DNA from 3 places in the Chloroflexus aurantiacus J-10-fl genome. Region 1 is predicted to be linked to each of the others. Evidence: riboswitches for the same ligand, from Rfam matches in the RefSeq annotation. Region 1 holds a riboswitch; each other region holds the start of a gene.
The links. Region 1 has a riboswitch for S-adenosylmethionine ahead of mtnA (S-methyl-5-thioribose-1-phosphate isomerase). Riboswitches for the same ligand answer to the same signal wherever they lie in the genome.
Positions count from the first base shown of each region.

Region 2: linked by a shared signal. The riboswitch ahead of CAUR_RS18225 (homocysteine synthase) and the one ahead of mtnA (S-methyl-5-thioribose-1-phosphate isomerase) in region 1 are both predicted to bind S-adenosylmethionine.
Region 3: linked by a shared signal. The riboswitch ahead of CAUR_RS07610 (trans-sulfuration enzyme family protein) and the one ahead of mtnA (S-methyl-5-thioribose-1-phosphate isomerase) in region 1 are both predicted to bind S-adenosylmethionine.

Region 1 covers NC_010175.1:4,065,565-4,073,670, forward strand. Annotated here, with positions in the region: gene CAUR_RS15910 (Gfo/Idh/MocA family protein) at 1-483, opposite strand, end outside; gene CAUR_RS15915 (carbohydrate kinase family protein) at 480-1,454, opposite strand; gene CAUR_RS15920 (uroporphyrinogen decarboxylase/cobalamine-independent methonine synthase family protein) at 1,503-2,564, opposite strand; gene mtnA (S-methyl-5-thioribose-1-phosphate isomerase) at 2,561-3,604, opposite strand; SAM riboswitch class I at 3,663-3,769, opposite strand; gene secF (protein translocase subunit SecF) at 4,031-5,038, opposite strand; gene secD (protein translocase subunit SecD) at 5,096-6,487, opposite strand; gene CAUR_RS15940 (DsbA family protein) at 6,707-7,405, opposite strand; gene CAUR_RS15945 (YceI family protein) at 7,473-8,106, opposite strand, start outside.
Region 2 covers NC_010175.1:4,645,540-4,653,645, forward strand. Annotated here, with positions in the region: gene CAUR_RS18200 (hypothetical protein) at 1-15, shown strand, start outside; gene CAUR_RS21655 (hypothetical protein) at 102-248, shown strand; gene CAUR_RS18205 (FAD binding domain-containing protein) at 896-1,756, opposite strand; gene CAUR_RS18210 (xanthine dehydrogenase family protein molybdopterin-binding subunit) at 1,812-4,175, opposite strand; gene CAUR_RS18215 ((2Fe-2S)-binding protein) at 4,220-4,702, opposite strand; gene CAUR_RS18220 (SRPBCC family protein) at 4,828-5,628, opposite strand; SAM riboswitch class I at 6,033-6,144, shown strand; gene CAUR_RS18225 (homocysteine synthase) at 6,246-7,541, shown strand; gene metX (homoserine O-acetyltransferase MetX) at 7,608-8,106, shown strand, end outside.
Region 3 covers NC_010175.1:2,012,691-2,020,796, forward strand. Annotated here, with positions in the region: gene CAUR_RS07590 (hypothetical protein) at 338-781, shown strand; gene CAUR_RS07595 (hypothetical protein) at 820-1,083, opposite strand; gene map (type I methionyl aminopeptidase) at 1,102-1,878, opposite strand; gene CAUR_RS07605 (methylenetetrahydrofolate reductase) at 1,915-2,838, opposite strand; gene CAUR_RS07610 (trans-sulfuration enzyme family protein) at 2,842-4,038, opposite strand; SAM riboswitch class I at 4,113-4,219, opposite strand; gene CAUR_RS07615 (class I SAM-dependent methyltransferase) at 4,289-5,062, opposite strand; gene CAUR_RS07620 (GNAT family N-acetyltransferase) at 5,176-5,724, opposite strand; gene CAUR_RS07625 (acetyl-CoA C-acyltransferase family protein) at 5,971-7,158, shown strand; gene fabG (3-oxoacyl-[acyl-carrier-protein] reductase) at 7,247-7,990, shown strand.

The sequences.
Region 1 (8,106 bases):
CCGGATGTTTGTCGTATCATCGAGCAAAAAGGCAAAATTGCCTCTCACCTGTTTCACATCACCGATAACGCCATCAGCCAGTAAGCGTTGAACGGTGATGGTTTGCGGATGGAAGCGGTACATAAAGGCTTCCATCAACAAACGTCGGTGCGCCTGCGCTGCGGCAGCCATCGCCAGGCCATCGGCCAGGGTCGTCGCCAGCGGCTTTTCACACAGCACGTGTTTGCCGGCCTGCAACGCCGCAATCGACCAGCGTGCATGCAGGCTGTTGGGCAGCGCATTGTACACCGCCTCAACGTCGGGATCGTTCAGCAAGGCTTCATAGTCGCTATAGGCGCGAGCGATCCCAAATTCGCCGGCGAAGGCGGTCGCACGTTCGGCATCACGGGCTGCAACGGCAACAACCTGCTCGGTCGCTGATACTGCCACAGCGGAAGCAAAGCGACGGGCAATCCGACCTGCACTCAATATCCCCCACTTCATGCTGCCTCCCGTAGTGAAAAGAGGTCGTGCGGCAGATCGTGACCAAATGCCTCTCGATAACGCTGCGCGAATTGGGTGGGGGTAAAGCGATGTTCCTGGCAGCCACGCTCTTCAATCGCATACGCTGCACAGAGGGCCGCAATCCGTCCGGTGACGTCAAGTGGCAATTGTCGGGCCAGACCAAAGGCAATCCCGGCCAGATAGGCATCACCGGCACCGGTTGGATCGCGCACTTCAGCGACCGGTGCAACCGGAATAGTGGCAGCCAGTTGTCCATCCACGTAGATGTGCGATCCTTCGACACCACGAGTGACCACAGTGATTGGGGCCTGGGCGATCAACTCCGCTTCACTGATGCCGAGACATTTTGCCATCATCCCAAACTCATAGTCGTTGCTGATCAGGACGCGCGCCCCTTTCAGGCCCACCGTCAGCAAATCAGCATCGAGGCGGGGTGTTTGCTTGCCCGGATCGAAGATGTACGGTACCCCCATCTGCTGGCATTCAAGCGCAAAGCGACGCATAGCGTCTGGATTGGTCGGCGAGATGAGCACCAGATCATCAGCAGTCAGACCACGATTGATCAGGGTGTTATGGTGATCGTGCCCCATGGCGCCGGCATAAAATGCCACAATCTGATTATTTGCCTGATCGGTATTAATAAAACACGAGGAGGTAAACTCATGTTCAATAATTGTAATTCCGCTGGTGTCAACCCCGTGTTCTTCTAAGAGTTCGCGGTAAGCACCAAAATCATGGCCGGCGGTACCAACGATGAGTGGGCGTTCACCGAGAAGCGCTAAATTATATGCAATATTTCCGGCTACTCCACCGCGCAACTTGCGCATCGAATCTACAAGAAAACTAACCGAAATGATATGTGCCTTATCGGTTAGCATAAAATCTTTAAAATAACCGGGAAAGTCCATAATGTAATCAAAGGCCAGGGAACCGGTGACTACAATTTTCACAGCGTCTGCTCCTCATGCTCAGCCCGCACCAGGCGGAATTTCGATATTTTATTGATTGCTAACACTTATTGCCTGCTGCATCAAGTGCGCTGTTTCGCTACAAAGCTGCAACGCCTGCTCAGCATAGGCTGGACTCATATAGCTCAAGCTACCGGTAAATGAGAGAAATGATTGTTGCTGCACAATGTGCAAGGCGACACCGGTTGTCTCTGCCACCTGCTGCATTCCCTTTAACACCTGATCGCGCAAATCGGTTGCCGTTGCGGTGTCGATCTGCCGATGTTCAGTTGGAATAATGCCCCAGGCCAGACAGCCACCATCGGTCAGGAATTCGGTGAGCGCCGACGTAGCTTTCAATAATGAGTCGAGCTGCTCTGTTACATGCAGACCGATGACATCAACCGGCAAATGCAGTATCTCTGACCAACGCACGTGACCGCTCAGAAAGATGCCACGCCAGGAAGGTAAGTCGGCCAGAAAGCGGTTAAGCATGTCGAGGCCATCCTCCCAGGTCAATGGACATAACGGTGTGGAGAGCGCATCAAGGAATGGCTCCTCAATCATTGCCAGACGATGATCTGCATAGCCCTGGACTTGTTCGTGTTGCCAGATGACGCGCAGGCTACAGAATTGGAGAATGATCTCGCGCCATCCCGGATCGTAAGCCAGTGGTCGCTCGTGATCATCGGTTAAAGCCAGACTCAGGCTCACCGGGCCAATGGTCTCATATTTCAACAGTAGGGGTTGGCGGTCTTCTGCGTTCAATCGACGCAAGATCTCTTCCAACGCGGTGTAGGCCGAACCGGTCAGGGCAGCCGGCTGTGTATCGCCGCGCAGGTATGCCAGACTCACCTTTGTTGCTTCCTGCTCCAGGATAGCCTGATCGACCATCAAACGGTCACGCTCAATATCAATCTGAATGCCCGGCAAGCCCTGCGCTGCCAGAGCGAATGGGGTATCGGCCAGTGTCCGGGGAGGCGGGAGTGGCCATGCCGGCGTTTGCGGTTGATAGCGACAGATCAATTGTGCAGCCTGCGCCAGGCTCTGGTGAGGGAGACCACCGCGCAAGAGTGGCTGACAGGCCGGTAACAGTGCTCCGAACCTGCTCATCGCCCACTCTCAAGCTGACGCAATGCGGCCAGATATGGCGGTCGCACGATGCCCCGTTCCGTAATAATCGCTGTCACCAATTCGTTTGGTGTCACATCAAAAGCCGGATGCGCAGCTCGCACACCCTGGGGCGCAATTGCTACGCCGGCAATGTGGGTGACTTCGGCAGGATCACGCTCTTCAATCGGAATATCGGCGCCGCTTGCTGTCGCGAGATCGATGGTTGAAGAGGGTGCAGCGACGTAGAAGGGAATATTGTGGTAGCGTGCGAGTACTGCCAGGCCATATGTACCAATTTTGTTTGCGACATCCCCATTAGCTGCAATGCGATCCGCACCGACAATCACGCAATCTATCTGCCCACGCTGCATCATAAAGGCAGCCATATTATCGGTGATCAACGTCTGCGGAATGCCGGCTTGCAAGAGTTCCCACGCCGTCAATCGGGCACCTTGCAGGAATGGCCGCGTCTCATCAACAAAGACATGGACAGGCCGCCCCTGGGCAAAGGCGGTGCGGATCGGGGCCAGGGCAGTACCATAACCGGCTGTTGCCAGCCCACCAGCGTTACAGTGGGTGAGGACGTGACCTCGTGGCGGGATCAATGACGCCCCATGCTCACCAATGGCGTGACACATTGCCAGGTCTTCAGCAAAGATCGCTTCTGCCTCAGCGTGCAGCGCGTGTTTGATCGCTTCCACTCCTTCGCTTGCCACCGCCTCCGCCCGGCGGAGCATGCGGCTGGTGGCCCACGCCAGATTGACGGCGGTTGGGCGTTGCGAATCGAGCGTTGCTTTGGCCTGGACGAGTTCGGTCAGGAGTGCTGAAGGGGTAAGCGCAACACTTTGCTGCGCGACGAGGGCCATACCGTATGCGGCAGTGCAGCCAATGGCTGGTGCACCACGTACTTGCATACTCCGAATCGCGTATGCAACTGCTGCCAGATCGGTGCAGCGCACAACCTCCATCGTGTGTGGTAACTTGCGCTGATCGATCAGGCAGACTGCGTCATTTTCCCACCAGACTGTGCGGAGTTCCATAGGCGTCGCAATAAGATGGAGCCACTCGCACGGCGAGAGGCTCCGATAGACTTCGTTCCTCTCATCTTTCGGCCAATGATATCCATTGCCGCTGGATTTGGCACCTTCCCTGGCGGGGGTTGCCGGGCGTCATCGGGCCAGTCCCTCAGCCCATCTCGATGAGCATCTGAAGTTCGCCGACGCACCATGGCGCCGCACGCGAACGTTGTCTGCGATTATAGCATGATTGCGGGTTTGCAGCAAGTAGTATCGCCTCACACCTCAATCTATACTGCACGCGGCTGGGCCATTCCTCCGATACGATCAGTGTGTCGGGGTATTTTGGCGTACAGAAGCCAGGTTTTCACTCACGTCGTTGTTGCCGGTGACAGAAAAGGGGCAGGTCGCGAACCTGCCCCGTACTGAAGGTAACTTTTATACTCTGTTCTATGCTCCTGAGCGAACCTCTACTTCATCCTGGCGGCCACGCTTAAACCAGTTGCGCCACTCGCGATGCTCCCACACCACCAGCAATTGCGCCGCGTTGAAGATCGACGAGTACGTTCCGCTGACCAACCCGATAAGCAGGATTAAGACAAAATTGCGGATGGTATCGCCGCCAAACAGCAGCAGCGCTGTCAGGGTGAAGAAGGTCGTCAACTGCGCATTGATCGACCGTGGCAGGGTTTGCACCAGACTGTGGTTCACGATGTCATCGAACGTCTCGGCGGGATGACGATTGATTAGATTTTCACGGATGCGATCAAACACCACAATCGTATCGTGTACCGAGAAGCTCAGTGTGGTGAGCAAGGCCGTCAGGAAGAGAGCATCAACCTCTAACCCGATGGTAGCTCCCAGGATAGCAGCAATGCCTAGCACGACTAACACATCGTGCAGCATCGCAATCAGGGCACAGACACCGTAACGAAAAGGATGTGGCGCCTTGCGAAACGCCCATGTCAGGTAGAGCAGAATGATCAACGAAGCCCCGAGCACGGCAATGATAGCGCTGCGCGTTGACTCGGCACTGACTGTTGGCCCAACGCTCTCTAGCCGCTCACGACTGACTGTGCCAAAAGCGTCGGTCAGGGCTTTCGTAACGGCATCGATTTCGGCATTTGGGTCAGACTCGCTCAATGGTCGTGTTCGCACCAGCGCGGCAGCTACCGGTTGGCCGTCAATCACCGTTGGGCTGAGCTGAACCTGTGCGCTCTCGAAGCCGGCCTCCGCAAAAGCCTGCGCGATCCGGTCGGTGCTTAATGTCTCAGGCGTAACATCGGGAAAGCGCAATTCCCACAATGCGCCACCGGCGAAGTCAATGCTCGGTCGTAAGCCAATTCCCGGTCGTCCCGTCGTCAGCAACGGGTGCAGGAAGAGCATATACAGGCCGGGCAAGATAATCAGCAGTGAAAAGGCAAACCACCAATAACGACGGCGGACGAGATGTTCCATACAGGCGTTACTCCAGTATTGCGCGGTGTCCGTGTGATCGACCGAATTCGTTTCCTGTTACGCGGCGGTCTGTACCGTTGGTGATGGCTCGCGGCGATCTACACCAAACCACCAGGCTCGTTCATCGCTGAACAGAGGCAGTACCAGCCGCAGGAAGGTTCGCGACACAACAAGCGCCGTAAACAGACTAACGACGATGCCAAGTCCCAGGGTCAGGGCAAAGCCCTTAATCAGGCTGACGCCGAAGCTGTTGCCAAACATAAACAGGACAATGCTGGTAATCAGCGTTGAAACACTCGAGTCCCGGATGGCTGGCCACGACTCGACAAACCCTAGTTCGAGCGCACTGCGAATGTCACGACCGCGACGGTACTCTTCGCGTAGACGGGCGAAGATCAAGACGTTGGCATCAACCGCCAATCCAATCGAAAGGATGAAACCGGCAATGCCCGGCAGAGTCAGGGTGACTGGGATCAGACGGTAAATCGCGAAGCTGATAATCGTGTAAATCAGCAGCGCCACCGTTGCAATCAATCCTGGGCCGCGGTAGAACAAGATCATGAAGATAGCGACTACTGCCAGCCCAATAATTCCTGCAGTGATACTGGCCTGTACACTCTCCTGACCGAGGGTTGCCGTCACAGTACGACTTGTCTCGACTACCAGGGGTACCGGCAGGGCACCGTATTTCAACTGATTGAAGATACGGGTTCGCTCGTCCTCGTTGCTCACTTCAATGATTCCAGAACCGTCCGTCAGCGCAGCATTAATCACCGGGCAACTCACAACTGTGTTGTCGAGCACAATACACATTGGCCGGCCAACATTCGCTGCGGTAAAGGATGCCAGCCGCTGTGCTGACTCACCCCGGAAGGCAAACGAGACGGCCGGACGACTGCCGAGGGTGCCACCCTGCGAGAAGGTCGGTTGTACGGCACTGGTGTCCAGATCGGCACCATCAGTAATGCTCTGGTAGATAGGGCCGAGGGTGGTAGGATCGGTAATGTTTCTGCTTTCGAGCAACTGAGGTGGCGGAATGGGGCTACTCGATGTCCGCACAATGGCGCCGTCGGCCAGGAATTCCCCTTGCGAGTCGATGAACTCGAGCCGGCCGGTGCCGCGCAGGGTCTCGATAGCCTGTTCGGGATTGGCTACCCCTGGCAGCTCAACAATAATGCGGTTATTTCCCGCTTGCTGAACAACCGTTTCGCCAACACCGAGACCATTAACCCGCTGCTCGATAACACGCGCCGCCGTGGCAATCTCGTCGGCAGTGGCATCGGGATCGGCTGAGCGCAACAGCACCTGAATCCCACCCTGTAAGTCAAGCCCAAGCCGCACACTGACATCGCGGCCCAGGAAGGTGTTGTTGGGTGCGAAATTAATCGCCAGTGCCAGACCAGTCGCAATGATCGTGATGATAAGCGCTAGAATGTTACGGTTCTGCACGGTTGCGTGCTCCTCACTCGTATCGAAAAAGCCGGCCCATTATAGGCCGACAGCGACAGCGCGTCAAGATAATCCCGGCAAAGAATGACAAAGTTATCTCTGTACAGCACTCGCACAGGTATGAGATAACTTCTCTCTGCTCTGCCTGAAGATCGTCGCCACATTCCTGACAGCGGGATCTCACAGACTCTTCACCTCTGTCAGGAAGTGGCGTGTTGTTTATCGTCCCGCCGCTCGTAACGCTGCGTCGATAGCGGTAAACAGGCGACCCGAGTCGACAATCTGACCATTGACGCTGAATGACGGCGTCGCCTGCACACCGAGGGCTGCGGCCTCTTGGGCGGCGGCCAGAATTGCTTCGCGGTGCGTGCCGGCCTGCATACAGGCGTCAAATGCCGCCCGGTCGATACCGATACGTCCTGCGTAGCCACTAAACACATTCAGCGGCGAGCTTAGCTGGGCCCACAGGCTCTGGTTGGCAAAAAGCTGATCGTGCATTTCCCAATACTTACCCTGATCGCCGGCACAGCGGGCGGCTTCGGCGGCGGCAACGGCGTTGGGGTGAATATTGGTGAGCGGAAGTTCGTGATAGATAAACTGTACCCGACCGGTATTGATGTAGTCGCGCTCAAGGATAGGGGCCAGATTACGGCTGAAGTAGGCACATCCCGGACACTGGTAATCCTCGAAAGCGATTACCTTGACCGCTGCGTTTGGATCACCTTTATAGTAAAATCCCTCTTCCGTCCGTCCAACCGGCGCTGTCGGCGCCTTCACCTCGGTGTTGTTGCGAGTCAGCAGGACGACCAGACCCGTAATGGCAATCACTGCAACGACGCCAACTGCAATATACAAGTAGAGAAGGTTGTTCTGCTTTGCCGTCTTCACACGACGACCGCGGGTGCTCTGCACGCTCATAATCGGCTCCTGATCTGATGCCTTATAAAACTCGCGTTATTATAGCGACTGCCTGATCACTCGTCAATTACCCGATCAGGGTTGCTACAAATTCTAACTCCAGCCGTACCTCATCGGCTACGGTATCCACCGACGGTGAATCGGGAATGGTCAGGTTGAAGTCGCGATAAAGAATGGTGGTTGTGGCCAGGCCACTGATCTCGCTCTGACTCACCGGAGTCACGGTGACGGTAAACGTTACCGGACGGGTTACATCGGTAATCGTAAGATCACCCTCAATGGTAAACTCGAACGGTACGCCAATTGTTACCGTGTCGGGCAAACCGGTAATCACTCGTGGCGTAAATGTGATCAGCTCAAACTGATTGGTACGCAAAATGGCATTCTTGATGGCCCGGTTACGAAGTTCGTTATCGGTGGTCAGGGTTCGGGCATTAATCTGGATCACACCAACCTGAGCCGCTTGCGGATAATTGGGATCGAGCGCAATCTGGCCGGCAACCTGATCGGTTACGCCGACCACAGTGATCGGACTACCGCGCAGAACTTCATCGATCAGAAAACGTGCTTCAGAGCGGTTCTGATCAATCGCAAAGAGCTGGAGGACCGGTCCGCTGCTTGCAGCAGGTGTCGTTGCAGTGGCCTCCGGTGCCGCAGTTTCTGTAGCCGCCGGAGCGACGGTAGGTACATCCTGCGCAGCG
Region 2 (8,106 bases), 580 kb from region 1:
ACGTTACCGAGATAGCTGCCGGTGGTTTTGGCTTTACCCCCGGTGAACGGGTAGGCACGTATATCACGCAGGTAGAAACCGGTCAGGTAGTTGGCCTTGAGGTGGTAGGCGATAACACAGCCGATGCCGATGGCTTCTACGGTTTGATAATCCTCGGGCCAAACCTGTTACCGAAGGGACTGTATGCGCTCACCATGGAAGGGGTACAGTCGGGCTTTAAGGTTATCGTCTACTTCAAGCGGGTATAGCCGGTAGTGTTGTAGCCTTCATACTCCCCACGCAGGCGACCGGTGCGTGGGGAGTGTTTGATGTATTGGCAGGATGGTCTCCACTCAGTGTGTAAGACTAGAACTTATTTCATAAAAAGCTGTACTATCGCGCTCTCATAACCACCTCCAGTGCCATCACGCGCCGGATAGGTTGCCTTGCTCGCTCATCATCCGCGTGGTGCGTCGTTTGGAGTGCGGCAGCCATGCTGCCGCGCTGGCCGTACTCACGATCCGGCACGTGTCATGCCATTGACCCGACTGGAGACGAGGATGCTGTGTGTGCGCGTCGCGATCATTGAGTCGGTCGGCATGAATGAGGTACCTTCTCGTAGATGTTTTTTGAAACAGGTTCTACTGCGCACGCAGCGGGAACGCCGACTCTGCACATCTATGCTCAGGTAAAGCAATCCTTTGATACGTTAAAACATATTTCATTTGGAATGCGGCAGTGTGGCTGCCGCAGCAGTCATACTCACAAGCAGGTGCATATCACGTCGTTGATCCTGCTGGTCACAGGGATGCGGTGTGCGCTCGTCACGATCACAAAGAGATAACTTCTAAAACAGAGTGAGGGGAAGGTTAAAAAACCTACCCCTCACTCTTCTTAAGGCTGACCAGCTTTTACTTCACCGCGCCCGCTCAACCGCCTTCAGCAATGCTCGCTTCGTATACACCTTGCACATTGCCCGGCGGTACTCTTCACTGGCGTGAATATCTCCGAGCATGTCCATTCCTTCGCCGGCGTGCGCAGCAGCAGCGGCAATGGCATCAGCACTGCCATCGGTACCAATCAGGGCCTGCTCGACTGCCGGCTGACGCTCGGCTTTGGGGCCGGCCCCGGTAATAGCAACCCGGCAGGCGGTTACCTGGCCATTCTCCATCTTGACGTAGGCGGCTGCACCGACAATCGCGTAGCGGCTGGCCGGGTGGGGGAATTTCGCATAGGCAGCCCCTTCACCGGCGCCAAGGCTATTGAAGGTAATTGAGGTGATAATCTCACCCGGCTCCAGCGCCGTGCTCAGCATATCGGTGAAGAAATCGGCAGCCGCGATTGCGCGAGGGCCGTTCGGGCCTTCGACGTGAATCTGGGCATCGAGCGCCAGCACCACCGCCGGCATATCAGCAGCCGGGTCGGCATGGGCCAGCGATCCGCCAATCGTGCCCCGGTTGCGTACCTGAATATCGCCGATCAGGCTGACCGCTTCGGCCATCACCGGGCATGCTTTCGCCAGCGCTGCATCGTGTTCAATCGCGCTCCAGGTGGTCATGGCACCGATCTCGACGGTACCGTTGACTTTGATGCCACGCAACTCGGCAACCTTGTTGATATCGATCAGGACAGCCGGTGATGCCAGACGTAGCTTCATTGCCGGCAGCAGCGAGTGACCACCGGCCAGAATCTTCGCGTCATCACCATGGCGCTGTAACAGGGTCAGCGCCTCAGCCAGACTGGTTGGCGCATAGTAATCAAATGGGGCTGGAATCATAGCTACTCCTTATGGTGAGCAGGCGCAGGGGAATCCTGCACCTGCCGGCATACACCTACTTCCCGTGGATTGCCTTCCAGATGCGTTCCGGCGTTGCCGGCATCTGGAGATGCTTCACCCCAAACGGTGCCAGTGCGTCAATGATGGCGTTCATCACACACTGCGCCGACGCAATCGTTCCGGCCTCACCCGCACCCTTGACGCCCAGTGGATTGACCGGCGACGGAGTTACGGTGTGGTCGGTTTCGATATGAGGTACCATCGCCGCGGTCGGTACTGCGTAGTCCATCAACGTACCGGTCAGCAACTGGCCATCCTCGTTGTAGACTGCACCCTCATAGAGCGCCTGGGCCAGCCCCTGAGCAATACCGCCGTGGATCTGCCCTTCGACAATCAGCGGATTGATCTGATTGCCACAGTCATCGACCGCGATATAACGCAGCAGTTTGACATGGCCGGTCTCCGGATCGACCTCGACAATACTCACGTGGGTACCGAACGGGAAGGTGCAGTTCGGCGGATCGTAGTAGCTGGTCTCATCGAGGAACGGCTCCATGCCAGGTGGCAAGTTGTAAGCAACCGCCGCTGCCGCAGCGAGTTCGCCAATCGTCTTGGCCTTGTCGGGTGAACCCTTGACGTAAGCCCGGCCATTTTCAAAGACGATGTCCGCTTCATTCGCTTCCAACAGGTGAGCAGCCAGTTTGCGCGCCTTCTCCTTAATCTTATCGACGCTGCGCTTAATCGCCACCCCACCGACTGCCAGCGAGCGTGAGCCGTAGGTGCCGTACCCGAATGGCGTTCCTTGCGTATCGCCCCACTGCACTTCAACATCTTCGTAGGGTACACCTAACTCATCGGCGACGATCTGGGCGAATGTGGTCTCAAGACCCTGGCCGTGGGGGAGAGAACCGGTCGTAACCACGACCTTGCCGGTCAGATGGACACGGACATTCGCACTCTCCCAGAGGCCGGCGCCCCAACCCTGACCACCCATCCAGGCGCTGGGGGCGATGCCACAGATTTCAACATACGATGAGATGCCGATACCGAGATACCGGCCCTGCTTGCGCAACTCTTCCTGCTGCTTGCGGAACTCGGCATAACCGGCAATTTCGAGCGCCTTGTTCAAGGCCGGTTCGTAATTGCCGCTGTCGTAGGGTAGCAGACCGAGACCGTTATCGTAGGGGAAGTCTTCAGGCTGAATATAGTTTTTGCGGCGCACTTCAGCCGGATCCATCCCGATCTCGGCGGCGAAGCGGTCAACCATCCGCTCGATCAGATAGCTGGCTTCAGGGCGACCGGCACCACGGTAAGCGTCCACCATTGCCGTATTGGTATACGCACCGGTCACGTGGACATACGCGGCAGGAATCTTGTAGACACCGGTAATAATGCGCCCGTAAAGCGTTGTTGGAATACCGGCGGCAACGGTCGAGAAGTACGCCCCGATATTTGCCCAGGTCTTCACGCGCAGACCGGTAATCTTACCGTCGCGCGTACCGGCCAGCTCAGCTTCAGTAATATGGTCACGACCATGGGTTGAATACTTATAGTTCTCAGAGCGATCTTCAACGAACTTCACCGGACGGCCCAGCTTACGGGCAGCCCACATGGTGAAGGCCATGTCGTTGTAGCAGAAGATCTTCTGACCGAAGCCACCACCCACGTTTGGCGCAATACAGCGCAGCTTGGTCTCCGGCACCCCGAAGACAAACGCCGTTAAGAGCAGGCGGTGCACGTGGGGAGCCTGCGACGTCATCCAGACGGTCCACTCGCCGGTCGTAGCATCGTAACGGGCAATTGAACCGCGAGTCTCCATCGGGGTGGGAATCAGGCGCTGGTTGATAATCTCTTCCTTAACAACCACCTCAGCGCTGGCAATCGCCGCATCGGCTGCCGCCTTGTTACCACACTCCCATTCAAACACAATATTGTTGGGAGCTGCTTCGTGAATCTGGGGGGCGCCGGGTTCAACCGCCTTACGCGCATCGACAACTGCCGGCAGCGGCTCGTACTCGACCTCAACTGCATCAGCAGCGTCACGTGCAATATACCGATCTTCGGCAACCACCATCGCCACCGGATCACCGACAAGTGCTACCTTATCGACTGCCAGGGCACGTGGCGGAACCGGATAATTCTTCACCCCAGCCGCCTGCCATGCTGCCGGCATTGGATTTATGTCAAGCATATCCTTGCCGGTGAACACCGCAACAACACCCGGCATTGCCAGAGCGCGACTGGCATCAATCGAGACAATCTTCGCGTGGGCGTGTGGGCTACGCACCAGCGCGATATGGAGCATTCCCGGCAGCTTGATGTCGTCGAGGTAATTGCCGTGGCCGGTAATCAGCTTCGGATCCTCACGGCGCTTGAGCGCCCGTCCAACCAATCGCTCCTTCATTTCGGTAGCGGTCATCCTTGACTCCTCACTAGGTTCTGTGTGAACTTCTGTCGGACGGATTAATCAGCGGCCTGCATTGCTGCCATCTTCTCGGCAGCGTAGCGCACGGCACGGACAATATTCTCGTACCCGGTGCAGCGACAGAGATTACCTTCAAGACCGTGGCGAATCTCTTCTTCGGAGGGATTGGGGTTACGTTTGAGCAGATCGGCAGCAGCCATGATCATGCCAGGGGTGCAGAAACCACATTGCAAGCCGTGCTTCTCCCAGAAACCTTCTTGCAACGGGTGCAACTGAACATCCTGAGCCAGACCTTCGATGGTGGTAATCTCGGCACCATCACACTGAACGGCCAACGTTGTACACGACTTCACACTGACCCCGTTAATGTGAACCACACACGCACCACACTGGCTGGTGTCGCACCCAATGTGGGTACCCGTCAGATTCAGATGCTCGCGCAGGTAATGAACCAGCAGCAGGCGGGGTTCGACCTCGCTGGTATGGCGAACACCATTGACCGTGACCGTAATCGTTGTCACTCTCCAACCTCCTCGTTGTCTGCGAAACGAACAACCAGACTAATGTTATGACGGGCGAAAACGGCGGGACAGCGTCGTGAGTGGTGCCGCCCGATCAGGTAAGCTATTGTGATGGTGTCACCTGGTCAGCGTCGTTGACCGAGTAGATAGCCGAGTAAGAAGGCGACGATCACCCAGGGCACCCATGGGCGCTCTTTCAGAAAATCCTCTACTACTCCTAGAGCGACATCAATTTCGCTAAGCCCTTCTCCTGCCGGCACGTGAATCGTGCGGCGGAACGATGGTGTTTCCGGTTGGGCTGAGGCCGGTGCTTCCCTTACCTCGGCGGCAGGTGCTGATGTCGATGCAGCAGGCGCTGAAGCCGGTGCAGATGTAGTGGTTGACGTTTCCGTCGCCGATTCGACAGGTGCTGCCACCGGAGGTGTCTCAGGTGCAGCAGGTGCTGCCGCCGGCTCGGCAACAGCTTCACTGCCCGATCCACCGGCGCGGCGAGCTTCGATCTGCGCTGCCAGCGCCTTCAGACTCTGCGAGATAAGCGTCTTGGCAGCACCATCGAGCAACCGCTGACCAACACTCGCAATTGTGCCACCTATCTGTGCTTCGCCACCGTAGTCAAGGATCGTGTGGCCGTTTTCTTCGCGAAGCTGAATACTACCAGAACCCTTCAGAAAGCCATTGCTTCCTTTTCCATCAACATGAATTTCGTATGACTCAGGTGGGTGCAGATTGTCGATCTTGACCCGTCCACTGTACACACCACGAACGGCTTGCAGACCGATCTTCAACGTACTTTCATATTCATTCTCGCCGACCTGTTCGAGACGTTGACAACCGGGGATGGTGCGAGCCAATACCTCTGGATCATTCAGTGCGGCCCACACCTCCTCACGACTGGCGGCAAATGTGTAATTACCGGCGATCTTCACACTCACTCCTTGTTGACCGGTTCAGATGCACCAAGCCGGACAACCTCTATCGAAGAGCGATCCCTGCTGATCACCTCACAACAGACACAGTGACGGCGATCAGGGTTGCAGCAATAATTCGGTATACGTGCAACGGTGACTATATGTAGCTTCAGATATGGGTTCCATATCTATCCTACCTAATAGTAAATGCTTTGTCAAGGCAAAAGAATGGCGATGCTGGTGCCTGCTTACGAAGTGATACGGTTTGCAAAACCGTGAACCACGCATCGTCCAAAAACTATCTGGTCGCGCATCGGGAATACGCTCCCCAAAATACTTGACAAAGATACGTCGCATAGTTTATATTGGATACCGTTGTATGGTGCAGGCGACACCATCAATGTACCTCAACAACACACACGCACTCATCCAGAGCGGTGGAGGGACCGGCCCGTTGAAACCGCAGCAACCCTCGTATGCGTCGCCGCATACGAACGGTGCTAAGTCCGGCAGAGGTGTTCTGGAAGATGAGCGACGTGGAAGAACGGCTTAGTGCAACGATTTCACGCCCTCATCGCACGTTGAGGGCGTTTTTGTTGCCTGCAATCTGGCTTATCTGTTTTGAGGAGGTTGTTATGTCTGATGCTCCGCGCTTCACCGGTTTTGAAACTCTCGCCCTGCATGCCGGCCAAACCCCCGATCCGACCACTGGGTCGCGAGCTGTTCCTATCTACGCCACCACATCCTATCAATTCAAAGACACAGACCATGCAGCACGCCTGTTCAATCTGCAAGAGTTTGGTAATATCTACACTCGCATTATGAATCCGACCACCGATGTCTTTGAACAGCGGATGGCGGCACTGGAGGGCGGAGTAGGTGCGCTGGCGCTGGCATCGGGGCAGGCCGCTGAAACGCTGGCTATTCTCAACCTGGCCGGAAGTGGCGACAATATCGTCGCATCCTCTGACCTGTATGGCGGCACCTACAACCTCTTCCGTCATACATTACCAAAGTTAGGCATTACGACTCGCTTTGTTGATGCCCGTGATTACGATGGCTTTGCCGCTGCGATTGATGGGCGTACCAAAGCCTTCTTCCTCGAATTAGTCGGCAATCCACGGCTTGATGTGCTCGATCTGGAGCGCATTGCCGCAATTGCGCATGCGCAGGGTGTGCCGGTCATCGTCGATGCGACCACGGTCACACCGTACCTGTGGCAACCGATCCAGCACGGCGCCGATATTGTGATTCACTCGGCAACCAAGTACATTGGTGGTCATGGCACGGCTATCGGAGGCATCATTGTTGACAGTGGTAAGTTTGATTGGGCAGCCAGTGGCCGTTTTCCCGAATTTACCAATCCCGATCCGAGCTATCACGGCCTGATCTATACCCAGGCTTTCGGCAACCTGGCGTACATTATCAAGGCACGAGTGCAAGGGCTACGCGACATTGGGGCTGCGCTTAGCCCATTTAACAGCTTCCTGTTCCTGCAAGGGCTGGAGACGTTGCCACTCCGGATGGAACGACACAGCAAGAATGCGCTGGCAGTGGCCCGTTATCTGAGTGAGCATCCCAAAGTGGCGTGGGTCAACTACCCCGGTCTTCCCAGCCATCCAAGCTATGCCCTGGCTCAGAAATATCTGCCGCGTGGGCAGAGTGGGATTGTTGGCTTCGGCCTGAAGGGTGGGCGTGCCGCCGGACGTACCTTCATTGAGCGGTTACGGCTCTTCTCGCACCTCGCCAATATTGGCGATGCCAAGAGCCTTGCGATCCATCCGGCAACCACCACCCACAGCCAGTTGACGCCGGAAGAACAATTGCTGACCGGCGTGACCGACGATTATGTCCGGCTCTCGATTGGCCTGGAGACGATTGACGATATTCTGGCCGATCTTGATCATGCCCTGGCAGGAACCCCATCATAGTGTTGGATCAGAGAGCAACGACAACGGCGTCGCTGCTCTCTGATACCGGCAAGGAGCAACGACAATATGGAAGCAATTGTGCAGGCGCCAACCCCAGAGGGGGTTGGCATTGTGCGTACTCAACGGATGCATTGGACAACCCCCCTGACCCTTACGAGCGGAGCGACGTTAGGTCCGATCACTCTGGCGTATGAAACCTACGGTGAACTGGCTCCGGATCGCTCGAATGCCATCTTGATTCTGCACGCTCTGTCTGGCGATGCCCACGCTGCCGGGTTTCACAGTCCAACCGACCGCAAACCCGGCTGGTGGGACGCAATGATCGGGCCGGGTCGTCCGTTTGACACCAATCGTTACTTCGTGATCTGCTCAAATGTGATCGGCGGCTGCCGTGGCTCAACCGGCCCGTCAAGTCCACACCCGTCTGATGGACGACCTTACGGTTCACGCTTTCCCCTTATCACCATTGAAGATATGGTGCATGCGCAACAGCGTCTGATCGATGCGCTGGGCATTGATACCCTGCTTGCCGTGGCGGGTGGCTCGATGGGTGGATTTCAGGCAC
Region 3 (8,106 bases), 2.1 Mb from region 1:
GACGAGAAAACTCCACAAGAGATTGTACCGTATCTGTTTCGACAGTAATGAGACCCTCTCATCTAAAAGATTGTTGCAACTGATGCGCTTTGGTCGGGTGGTGGTGTAGTTCTGATCGCGAAACTCACTTGATGTCATATCTTCGGCCACATCTGGCATCGGTAACGGTAGAGTGGTGAGATACGTTCTTTCAGATACGTTGATTATTCTCAGCAAAATATGACCGAAGACCTATGGCATTGGTTACGGTGGTTTGTTACACTATACTCACTTAACTTCCTGGCCTGCATGACAGTCACAAGAACCGGTATCCAGTCACGTGCACAAGGAAATCGTCATGATCAAGCCAATGGCGTCGGTTGGGGCAGAGCAGCGAATAACCATAACGAATCTCTGGCGATCAGGTCGCGCTAACCTCTTTTTTATCATGGTGGGGTTAGAGTTGTGCCTGCTACTAAGCGTACTTGTCTGGCTATTGTTATCCGCACCACCGCGCCCGTCGTTGACCACGACACCGGATTTGTCTCGGTTGACCGATGAAATTCAGGGTCGTCTTAGCGGATTGATCATCGATCCCGTCATCGAAGTCAAACCAGGAGTTTTCGTGCGCTCAAGTAATGTGCGGGGTTTCCACTACGAGGGCAACGTCTACTACTACTATATCGAGGGTGTGCCGAATTACGATCCCTTGTCGCGTGGATTACTCCGTCCTGATCAGGTAGAAATCATGCTTCGCGACGATAGTGGTGAGCAGACCATCGTCATCTACCGGGTGCAATAGCAGGTCGGGTGAGAGCGCAGGATACGCATTTCTCCAGATCAACGACGACGCCCTTCTTCCCAGTTCCCCCAATCCCGTTCTTCGGCGGCACGGATCGCTCGTCGCTTTAGTGCGCGCCGTGAAATCGGGATAACTTCGTTGAGCGTTGCCCAAAGCTGCTCTTCAAGCTGAGGTTGGGCAGCCAGTGCAGCCTCAATAGCCTGTACATCGATACCACGGGCATGCAACTCGGTCGCGATCTCGATGGCACGTGATCGATCACCGGCAGCGAGTGCTGCGATCAAAGCTTCTTCGAGCGTCATCGTTGATCCCCCTCCTGCTCAGGCCGTCAGAATAATCGGCCCTTCTTCGGTGATAGCCAGCGTATGCTCGAACTGCGCTGACCGCTTGCCATCAGCAGTGCGCACCGTCCAGCCATCGCGATCAACTTTAGTTGCGGCTGTGCCGGCGTTGATCATCGGTTCGATTGTGAACACCATCCCGGCGACGATTTTGCGGGTCTGCTGGGGATCGTCGTAATGCAGAATGGTCGGTTCTTCGTGGAGATTACGCCCCAGGCCATGACCGGTATATTCGCGCACCACCGAAAAGCCATTCGCTTCAGCGTGGCGCTGAATTGCGGCACCGATTGCCCGCAAGGGGTTGCCTACCCGTGCCTGCTCAATCCCCAATTCAAGGCAACGCCGGGTCACGTCGAGGAGTCGTTGCGTCTCATCATCAACCTCGCCGACAGCAAAGGTCTCGCACGCATCGCCGATCCAGCCGTTGAGGCGTAGCCCGATATCGATGCCGACAATATCACCCTGGCGGAGGCGATCACGCTTGCTCGGAATACCGTGACAAATCACGTCGTTAATCGAAGCGCAGATCGTGCCTGGAAAAGGGGGAATGTAGTTCCGCCGTCCGGCGGGTACATACCCTTTGTATACCGGCTCGGCCCCGTGCGAGCGAATGAACTCTTCGGCAATTGCATCGAGTTCAGCCGTCGTTACCCCTGGCCGAATATGCTCACGCAGCACCTGAAACGTCTGCCGCACCAGTTGACCGGCAGCACGTAGGAGTTCTATCTGGGCAGGAGATTTTAAAATGATAGCCATAGTGGTACTTTCATCGATCAGCATGTACTACATATGTTATAGCACATTCTCTTCGGTTGACGGTACCGGTGGCCGGGGTAACAGACCGGCCTGTTCCACGACCCGTGGAATCGCCCGCGTCCAGTCAACCGACATAATGTGAACGCCGGCCACACCTTCTACGCTGAGTAGCTCGTTGACCAGTTCGGCAGCCAGGGTGATCCCTTCCGCTTCGCTGTCGGTAGCCCGCTGCATTCGCTCAATCACCGTCTCCGGCATAAGGGTACCGGGCAGGTGATCGCGCAGGTAGATGGCCGAGTGCGGTCGACGCAAGATCATCACGCCGGCCAGAATATACGCCTGTTGGTGTAAACCGGCTGCGCGTACATCGGCCATCCACTGCCGGAATCGCCCGACATCGAAGATGAGTTGCGTTTGGACAAATTCGGCACCGGCCTCGATCTTTTTCTCAAGGCGGGCAGCCCGTTCAACATTGGGGTTCGCGACGCTGCCGATAAAGAATCGTGGCGCCTCTTTGAGCGGCGTACCGGATTGGAACGTCGCCTGATCGCGTAGCGTGCGTAAGACCCGGATCAGTTGGAATGAATTGAGATCGAGGACATTTTTGGCCTCTGGATGGTCGCCAATCCGGGGATGGTCACCCGTCATTGCCAGTAAATTACGAACACCAAGGGCCGCTGCACTGAGCGCATCGGCTTGCAGGGCAATCCGATTGCGATGCTGGCAGGTCATCTGCATGATCGGCTCAATGCCGAGTTGTTGCAAAATGACACTCCCACCCAGCGACGACATGCGGGCAATACCGCGCTGGTTGTCGGTCAAATTGACCGCATCGACATAATCGCGAATGTTGCGGGCCAATGCTTCGAGATGGCTACGTGCCGCCCCCTTTGGCGGTGCAATCTCGCCGGTAACGACAATCTGGCCGGCAGCGAGCCGGCGCTGAAGGGTAGAATGCATAGGTTATTCGTCGGCAAGAGCCTGTTGCAGATCGGCGATCAAGTCACTCACATCCTCAATCCCGCACGAAAGGCGGATGAGGTTGTCGCGAATACCCACCGCCAGCCGTTCTTCACTACTCAATTCATAGTAACTCATAAGTGCCGGTTGTTCAACCAGGCTTTCAACACCACCAAAGCTCGGTGCAATGTACGGCAGACGCAACCGGTCGACCACAGCCATGGCACTCTGCAAATCGCCGACTACTTCAAATGAGACAACGCCGCCAAAGCCGCGCATTTGGGCACGGGCGACGGCGTGGTCGGGGTGTTCGGGTAATCCCGGATAATGCACCCGGCTTACCCGTGGATGACGGGCCAGAAATTCGGCTACTGCCTGACCATTGTGATTGTGGCGCTCCATGCGCAGGGCGAAGGTCTTCAACCCACGACCGAGCAGATACGCGGTATGCGGATCACAGATACCACCGAGGATACCCTGAGTTTCGCGCAGCGCACTGATGATGGGTGGCCGACCAATGATCACACCGGCCAGCAGATCGTTGTGACCTGCCAGATATTTGCTACAGCTATGCACCACCAGGTCGATCCCGTATTCCAGTGGCCGCATATTGTAGGGGGTAGCGAAGGTGGCATCGATGAGCGTCTTAATCCGATGCTCGCGGGCAATGCTTGCCACGGCAGCCAGATCGATCACCCGCAGGTAAGGATTGGTAGGCGCTTCCGTAACAATCAGGCGAGTGCGTCCCGGCTCGATAGCAGCCGCAATCGCGGCAGGATCGGCGGCAGCTACAACGCTATGCGTCACACCCAGCCGGGCCAGCATGGTACGCACGAACTGGCGGGTGCGCCGATAACCGTCATCGGTCAGAATAACGTGGCTTCCTGATGGGAGAAGTGCCAGCATCACCGTCGTTAATGCATTCATCCCGGAAGCGCAAAGCAGTGCTGCGGCAGGTGCCGTTGGTGATTCGAGAGCGGCTAATCGCGCTTCAACGGCTCGTACAGTCGGATTGCCGTAGCGACCGTACTCTTCACGCTCCAGGTCGCCTGACTGGAAAGCGATCAACTCAGCGCTATCACGGAAGGTGTAGGTGGCACTGTGAACAACCGGTGGGGTGATGGCATCAAATGCACGCTGACGCGGTTCACCCGCGTGAACTGCGGCCGTACTGGGTCCGGTAAACTGATCGATAGCCATAAGAAAACCTCTCATCAAGGCGACGAGAGGTCAGATGACGTTCTTCTACCGATTAACGGGAAGACGCCGCTCTCCTCTCATCTGCCAGCTTTATGCTGCCGGAGTTGCCACCCGTCAGGTTCACTTCCGCCGGGTTGGCGCGGTTTCGCAGGGCCGGTCCCTCCACCGCTCTGGATGAGTGCAGCGTTCTGCAATTGGTGGTGAGTATAGCAGGGGAACAGGTTGTTGTCAATGGGGGAAGCACAGACAATTACCCGGGAAGTTTTGTGCAAAAGTAGATCTCTCCACTATCTTTGGTTAAACCCATCTGCACGGCTGCTTCAGGGTCGGGGACGAGATCGGTAACCGTGGTTGTTTGCACAGTAAAACCTGCCCCACGTAACCGGTCGGGAAAATCTCGTCCATACACACGAACATGGTCTTCCTGTCCAAAGGCAATAAATCGTGCTTGTGGATCGACAATGCTGGGATCCTCAAACGTCACTTCGGCCATAATCGGCACTAACAGGATTGCCCAACCGGTTGGTTTCAGGACTCTCCAGAACTCGCGCATGGCTTTTCGATCATCTGGCACATGCTCGAGAACATGGCTGCACAGTATCACATCAAAGGACGCATCAGGATACTGAATATTCGTGATATCCATTTTTACCATCACGTGATCGTCGTTCAGATCAGCCGTGATATAACCAGACCCTAGCTTTTGGTGAAAGATTGGTTTGAAACATGGTTCTGGCGCAATATGAAGAACATCCTTTGGTCTGCCATCAAACAAGTCAGTTTTTTGGGTTAAATAGAGCCATAATAGCCGATGACGCTCTAAAGAACCGCAATAAATGCACAAAGCACCTTTACGGCGTGACCGACCGTAAGGTGCAAATGCACGTAATGATTTCTGACAAACAGGGCAAAAATGGTTTTTGCCCTGGTATAACATCAGGTTTTTCACTCTAATCACAAAGTCACGAGCATTACGCAATGGCCGTTTTACGTCGTTGGGTAATACGCTCAAAAAACGTTTCATTCATAATCTCCGTAAAACATTGACAGGGAAAAGAGCCGCTCTTAATATCGGGTTCGTAACCTGCCACTGTGCCAGAGATGAGACGTGAGACTGTTGCTGCCTGTATTGGATGATCACACCTTCAAAAACGCCGACATAATCACCACATCGTGCAGATCGCCGTTGCGATCAATGGCGTGGCGTGTCAACTGACCTTCAACCGCGAATCCCAGGCGCGAGAAGATGGCCTGACCGGCTTTCAACGCCGCTAACATCGCTACTGTCACCTTTTGCGCACCTAAATCACGAGCTGCTTCGACAATGGCCTGCGCCATCTGCATGCCAAGGCCACAGCGCCGCCATCCCGGCTTGACGAGCAGGCGAAGTTCGGCGACATGGTTCGACCAGCCCGGTACCCGGCGTGCTGATGCATAGGCAGCGATTGAGCCATCATCGGCAATGGCCACCATCTGCCGCCAGTTTTCGGCGAACGAGGCATTTACCAGGCGGGTAATAATTTCGGGGTTGGTAAAATCTTCTTCCAGATAGAGGAGATCATCTTTGGGAAGACTTAAGCCAAATTCTGTCAGCGCTGCCCGGTCACTTTCCACGAGTGCCCGAATGGTGACCTGTCGATTGTCCTTTAGCGCTACATTGCTCATCGCTGCGCTGCGTTGAACCATGCCCGACCTCCTGCTGGGTTGATGAGGAAATCTGTTGTATGAAGTGTGTGAAATATACCACATGAAGTTACAGTCGGGTTACTCCCCGCCGAAATCGAAATGATCGGGCGTGGTTTGGCACGATGAACGATGACAGATCTTCTCAACCCATTCCTTGTTGCTAATCCTGATATAATTGTACGTGTTCCTTGAAGTTCGGCAAGTAACTGGCGGAGTCGCCCGGCGATCCGTCGCAAGGAGGTCGTCATGAGCGAGAAGCGAGAGGTCGTGGTGCTCAGCGGCGTGCGCACGGCCATTGGCACATTTGGTGGTAGTTTGAAGGATATTCCGCCAACCGAATTGGCGGCACTGGTTACCCGTGAAGCAGTTGCCCGCTCTGGCCTGCAACCAAACGAAATCGGTCATGTGGTCTTCGGGCACGTGATCAATACCGAACCGCATGATATGTATCTGGCTCGCTATGCGGCGGTACGCGGCGGTCTGTCGGTAGAGACTCCAGCCCTAACGCTTAACCGGCTCTGCGGTAGTGGGTTGCAGGCTATCGTGTCGGCGGCCCAATACATTTTGCAAGGTGATGCTGAAGCAGCCGTTGCCGGTGGTGCCGAGTGTATGAGCCGTGGCCCGTACAGCTTGCCGGCCATGCGTTTCGGTGCCCGTATGAATGATTCAAAGGTCGTCGATATGATGGTCGGTGCCCTAACCGACCCGTTTGACGATTGCCATATGGGGGTAACTGCCGAAAACGTGGCGGCAAAGTGGGGAATCAGCCGCGAAGATCAGGATCAACTGGCTTACGAGAGCCATATGCGCGCAGCGCGGGCGATTGACGAAGGACGTTTCGCCAATCAGATCGTGCCGGTTGAGATTAAGGTCAAGGGTGGTACCGCCCAATTCATGGTTGATGAAGGGGTACGCCGCGATACGACCATCGACAAGCTGGCCAAGCTCCGCCCGGTGTTTCTGAAGGATGGTTCGGTGACGGCCGGCAATGCTTCGAGCATCAATGATGCAGCAGCGGCGGTAGTGCTGATGGATCGGGCCACCGCTGAGCGGCGTGGCTACAAGCCGCTGGCGCGTCTGGTCGGTTACAGCCACGCAGCCGTTGAGCCAAAGTATATGGGGATTGGCCCGGTACCGGCTGTACGACGCCTGCTTGAGCGCACCGGCTTGCGCATCAGTGATATTGATCTTTTCGAGGTCAACGAAGCTTTTGCAGCGCAGGCGCTGGCTGTGATCCGCGATCTGGAGTTGCCGCCTGATCGCACGAATCCCAATGGTAGTGGTATCTCCCTCGGTCACCCGATTGGCGCCACCGGCTGTATTTTGACCGTCAAAGCAATTCACGAACTACACCGCACCGGTGGCCGTTATGCCCTGGTCACGATGTGTATCGGTGGTGGGCAGGGGATTGCTGCGATCTTCGAGCGAATGTAGGTGTGCTACAATTGTGAGGCTACGAGCCGGCACCCAGCGTTGGTGTTGCCGGCTCCAGGAACAAAAATCGCACGTTTTGGAGGTAGGAATGGGCAAGTTAACCGGCCGGGTTGCAATTGTTACCGGCGCTTCGCGGGGGATTGGACGGGCAATTGCGCTGGCGTTGGCCGCAGAGGGCGCCAAAGTTGCTGTCAACTACAATAGTAGTGAGGCCGCAGCACAAGAGGTGGTAGATACTATTGTCGCCAATGGTGGCGAAGCAATGCCGATACGGGCAAATGTGAGCCAGGCTGATGAGGCTCGCCGTATGGTGCAGGAAGTGATTGATCGCTGGGGACGAGTTGATATTCTGGTGAATAACGCCGGTATTACCCGCGACCGCACCCTGCGCAAACTGACCGATGAGGATTGGAGCACCGTCATTCAAAATAATCTCAACAGCGTCTACTACTGCACGACGGCCGTAATGCAGACGATGATGGAGCAGAAGTACGGCCGTATTATCAATATCAGCTCATTTGTCGGTCAGGCAGGTAATTTTGGTCAGGCCAACTATGCGGCGTCGAAGGGTGGTATCATCGCCTTCACCAAAACCGCAGCTCTTGAACTGGCGAAGTATAACATCACAGTGAATGCCCTGGCGCCTGGCTTTACAGTGACCGATATGCTGGCTAAGGTACCAGAGCAGATTCAGGAGCAGATCAAGGCTCGTATTCCAATGGGGCGGTTTGGTCTACCCGAAGAGATTGCCAAAGCCGTGGTCTTCCTGGCCGCCGATGGTGACTATATCACCGGCCAGCAGATCAATGTTAACGGCGGTGTGTATATGTAAACTGTGAGGGCGCTGAAGCTGAGCGCTCTGTCGGATAGAGCAGCGATTCACACGAAGGGCGGAAGTATAGCTTCCGCCCTCGCTGGCTCATCGAAATTTGTCAGATGGTCTGTCAG